Regions from separate parts of the Desulfofundulus salinus genome, predicted to be linked through region 1. Evidence: riboswitches for the same ligand, from Rfam matches in the RefSeq annotation. Region 1 holds a riboswitch; the other holds the start of a gene.
The links. Region 1 has a riboswitch for thiamine pyrophosphate ahead of D7024_RS03185 (thiamine phosphate synthase). Riboswitches for the same ligand answer to the same signal wherever they lie in the genome.

Region 1 (2,198 bases):
GTGATGGCCGTGGTGGGGCCGATGATTACCAACCGGGCCAAGGTAGAGCTAAAAGGGATTTCCCTGCAAACTCCCCGGGCCCTGGCCGAGGCTGGTGTCACTTTTGCCATCATGACCGATCACCCGGTGGTGCCCATTCAGTATCTGGCCCTATCCGCCGCCCTGGCCGTCCGGGGCGGACTGCCGGAGGAAAGGGCCCTGCGGGCCATTACCCTGGATGCAGCCAGGATACTGGGCCTGGAAAACCGGTTGGGTAGCCTGGAGCCGGGTAAGGATGCCGATATAGTCATGCTAAACGGTCATCCCTTTGATCCCCGCACCCGGGTGGTTAAAACATATATTGATGGGCGGCTGGTTTACAGGGCTTGAAATATATTAACAGTTAGTGTGCTGCTTAAAAGAAGTGAAAAATATGCTTGGTCACGAAATGAGAGTGAAATATCATGAGGAAATGATGAATTGTAATGATGAACTATATCATTAAAGTTAGTTTTTTCATAAAATAATGACAGAATTATTAAAAAATTAGATTATATCGGTGAAATTAAATATTTTTCAATGGAATTTACGGATAACCTGGCAGGATTAAATGAATTGGTGTCGAACATATAAGTCAACAAAAAACGGAAAGATTAAACTTCAATGTAAATTCATGTCATGCTTTGTCGGAGGTGCGATGTTTGAGAAGGGAGACTTTTGATGTTCTAATAGTTGATGACCAACCCGGGGTGCGTTATTTGCTGGAGATACTTGTCAGGGAATTTGGTCACCGGGTGCATACCGCGGAGAACGGACTGGTGGCCATTGAGAAGGTGCGCCAGATTCACCCGCAGGTCATTTTTATGGATGTGAGGATGCCTTTAATGGACGGCCTGGAGGCGCTGCGGCGCATTAGAAGGATTGCCCCGGATACCATTGTTATCATCATGACCGCCTATATTTCCGAGCAGACCAGAGAGCAGGCACTGAAAAACGGCGCTCTTTGCTGCATGGCCAAACCCTTTGACATTGAAAAGGTTAAGGCTTTGATCCAGGATTTGACCTGGAATCAAAAACAGAATTATTTTTGGGGTGAAAGTTATGTAATTTAAAATTTAAAGCAGGAAAAATTTTTTTGTTAACGAACAATTATACAATATACAAGTAAAAAGGTTTTATACCCATGGGGGTGCCCGGTACCAGTACATCGCAGCCCATTTTAAGTAGAATACGGGCCATGGTTCTCTTGTTTGCTTGGCGCGGTGCCGGGCTGAGAAAAGCGTTTTTTCGCTTTACCCTTTGAACCTGATCTGGATCATACCAGCGTAGGGAAATGGGTGACCGGCAGTGTATTATACCCATCTCCTTATCAGGTGGATGGGTATTTTTTATGGGGGTGGTTCTATGGGAGATCTTTACCGGGTCCTGGATGCCAATTTTAACCGCGCCCGGGAAGGGTTGCGGGTGGTGGAAGAAGTGGCCCGCTTTGTTCTTGACGATGCCGGGATGACCATGCGCATAAGGGATATGCGGCACCGCCTGGGTATATTGCAGGAAAGTTTTCCCGGGCGGGGGACGGTTCTGGTGCAGGCCCGGGATGTGGAGGGTGACGTGGCCGCCCCCGCCCCCCCGGCCACGGGAGAGGAAAAGACCAATCTTATACAGCTGGTTATGGCCAACTTTAAACGGGTGCAGGAAGCTGCCCGGGTGCTGGAAGAGTATGCCCGCCTTTTGCCGGTAACCGCTCCCTTTAAGGAGATCCGCTATGTTGCTTATTTGGTGGAAAAGGAAATGGTGAGCCGCCTGGCGCAGTTGGACGCGGGTGAAGCTCCTTCTTGTAAACCGGGGGCCCGCAGAGTTGATTACAGCCTCTACGTAATTACGGGGGATAAGTTTAGCCGGGGCCGGTCGGTGGTGGAAGTGGCCCGGGCAGCTATTGACGGCGGGGCAACAATTTTGCAGCTGCGGGAAAAGGCTTTTACCGCCCGCCAGCTAATTGACGCCGGACACCAGCTGCGCCGCCTGACCCGGGAGAAGGGGGTAACCTTTATTGTCAACGACCGGGTAGATGTAGCCCTGGCGGTGGAGGCCGACGGTGTACACTTAGGCCAGGATGATCTGCCCATCGGCATGGCCCGGCGCATTCTCGGCCCCGGCAAAATTATCGGCATCTCCACCCACAGTGTGGAGCAGGCCCTGGAGGCCCAGCGGCAGGGCGC
Region 2 (2,198 bases), 1.1 Mb from region 1:
CCATGGGGGAACAATTTTTCTCGATGAAATTGGGGATATGCCCCTGCCCATGCAGGCCAAAATATTGCGGGTCCTGCAGGAAAAGGAAATTGAGCGCCTGGGAGACACCCGGCCCCGTGCCGTTGATGTACGGGTGGTGGCAGCTACCAACCGGGATCTGGAGGAATTAATCCGGCAGGGACACTTCCGGGAAGATCTTTATTACCGCTTAAATGTAGTTTCCCTTTATATTCCGCCCCTGCGGGAAAGACCCGATGACCTCCCCCTGCTGGTCAATCATTTTATCAAGAAATTCAACCGGGAATTTGGTCTTCTGGTGCGGGGCGTGTCACCGGAAGTCTGGGAGATGCTTTGCGCCTACGATTGGCCGGGTAACGTGCGGGAACTGGAAAACGTAATGGAAAGGGCTTTTAACCTGGTGGAAGGAGATACCATTGAAGTTAAACATATGCCCCCCTACCTTCAGAAAATGAGTCAGAGCAAGAAAAGAAACCTGCACAACCGCACGCTGGCAACATTACTGCAAGAGGTGGAAAAGGAAGCCCTTCTGGAAGCCCTGGCTACTGCCGGTGGTAATAAAATGCAGGCGGCTAAAACCCTGGGTATTTCCAGGGCCTGGTTATATAAGAAGATGAAACAATACGGCATCAGGGGATAAAAAAAAATATTTACCCCCAAAAAAGGAGGATAACCGGCCGAAAACATCGAAATAGTAACTTCAGGCGGCCGTCCTTAAAATGGCTTAAAATGCAAGGGTTACTTCTATAAGCCGGAACCAACCCGGCCTCTAAAGCCTGAACCGGCAAAGTACAACGGGGAGCTCCTGTTAGGGGCTGAGAAAGGGCTAGTGAGCACCTGACCCGCTAAACCTGCTCGGGGTAATGCCCGCGAAGGGAAAAGCCGTGCGTGCTGTTGACTGTGGCGCATCCTTTTGTGGGTGCGCTATTTTTTATTTGCCACCGGGATGCCCACCAGTCAACCGCTATAAATAATTAAAAAAGGAGTGGTTTTGCAAAATGCACCTGGAAGACGTAACCATTTCCAAGGCCATTATCACAAGGTACCAGGAGGAACTGCTGGAAGCTCTGGAATCAGACGTAGCCGTAGTGGGCGGAGGTCCGGCGGGACTGGTGGCCGCCTATTACCTGGCCCGGGCAAACAAAAAAGTGGTTCTCTTTGAACGCAAACTCAGCATCGGCGGCGGTATGTGGGGCGGCGGGATGATGTTCAACCAGATTGTGGTCCAGGACGAAGCATTGCCCCTTCTCAAGGAGTTTGGTGTCTCCTACAGGACATTTGAGGAAGGGTATTACACGTCCAGCTCCGTGGAAACCGTTGCCGCCCTAACCCTTGGTGCGGTACGGGCCGGGGCGAGAATCTTCAACTTAATCTCCGTGGAAGACGTCATGGTCAGGGATAACCGGATAACCGGCCTGGTCATCAACTGGACCCCCGTTGATTTGGGCCGCCTGCACGTGGACCCTCTGACGGTACAGTCGGCATACGTCATCGACTGCACCGGACATGATGCCCAGGTAGCCAGTATGGTAGTCAAAAAAATGGGGGCGGTTTTAAGAACCAGGACCGGCAACCTGGAAGGAGAAAAGCCCATGTGGGCCGCGCGGGGTGAAACAGCCACCGTAGCCAATACCCGTGAAATTTACCCCGGGCTCCTCGTGGCCGGTATGGCGGCAAACGCGGTTTGCGGCGGCCATCGCATGGGACCGATTTTCGGCGGGATGCTCCTGTCAGGCCGACGGGCGGCCCGGCTTATTCTCGGTGAAGATGAAGAATAGAACTTGACATTGGGGAAAAAAAGGCTGTATATATAATTATAAAAGTAGCTGTTATTAGATAGGGGTGAGGTTAATGGTAAAAACCACACGGATGACCAGGCAAAAAAAATTAATCCTGGAAATCCTGCGTAACACTGACACTCACCCCACGGCAGACTGGATTTACGAGCAAGCCCGCAAACAAATTCCGGACATCAGCCTGGGTACCGTATACCGCAATTTAAATAACCTCAAACAGGCCCGGGAAATCATGGAACTCAACTACGGCAGCACATTCAGCCGCTACGATGGTAATCCCCATAACCACTATCATTTTGTCTGCGATAGCTGTGGCCGGGTATTCGATCTAGATCTACCCCTGCTAGACAATCTGGAGGGAGAAGTAGAAAGCCGCACGGGCAT

Region 2: another riboswitch for thiamine pyrophosphate. It lies ahead of D7024_RS08585 (sulfide-dependent adenosine diphosphate thiazole synthase); the one in region 1 lies ahead of D7024_RS03185 (thiamine phosphate synthase).

Annotation. Positions count from the first base shown of each region.
Region 1 covers NZ_RBWE01000001.1:614,774-616,971, forward strand. Annotated here, with positions in the region: gene D7024_RS03175 (amidohydrolase) at 1-369, shown strand, start outside; gene D7024_RS03180 (response regulator) at 681-1,091, shown strand; TPP riboswitch at 1,155-1,329, shown strand; gene D7024_RS03185 (thiamine phosphate synthase) at 1,384-2,198, shown strand, end outside.
Region 2 covers NZ_RBWE01000001.1:1,680,936-1,683,133, forward strand. Annotated here, with positions in the region: gene D7024_RS08580 (sigma-54 interaction domain-containing protein) at 1-658, shown strand, start outside; TPP riboswitch at 804-914, shown strand; gene D7024_RS08585 (sulfide-dependent adenosine diphosphate thiazole synthase) at 1,017-1,796, shown strand; gene D7024_RS08590 (Fur family transcriptional regulator) at 1,870-2,198, shown strand, end outside.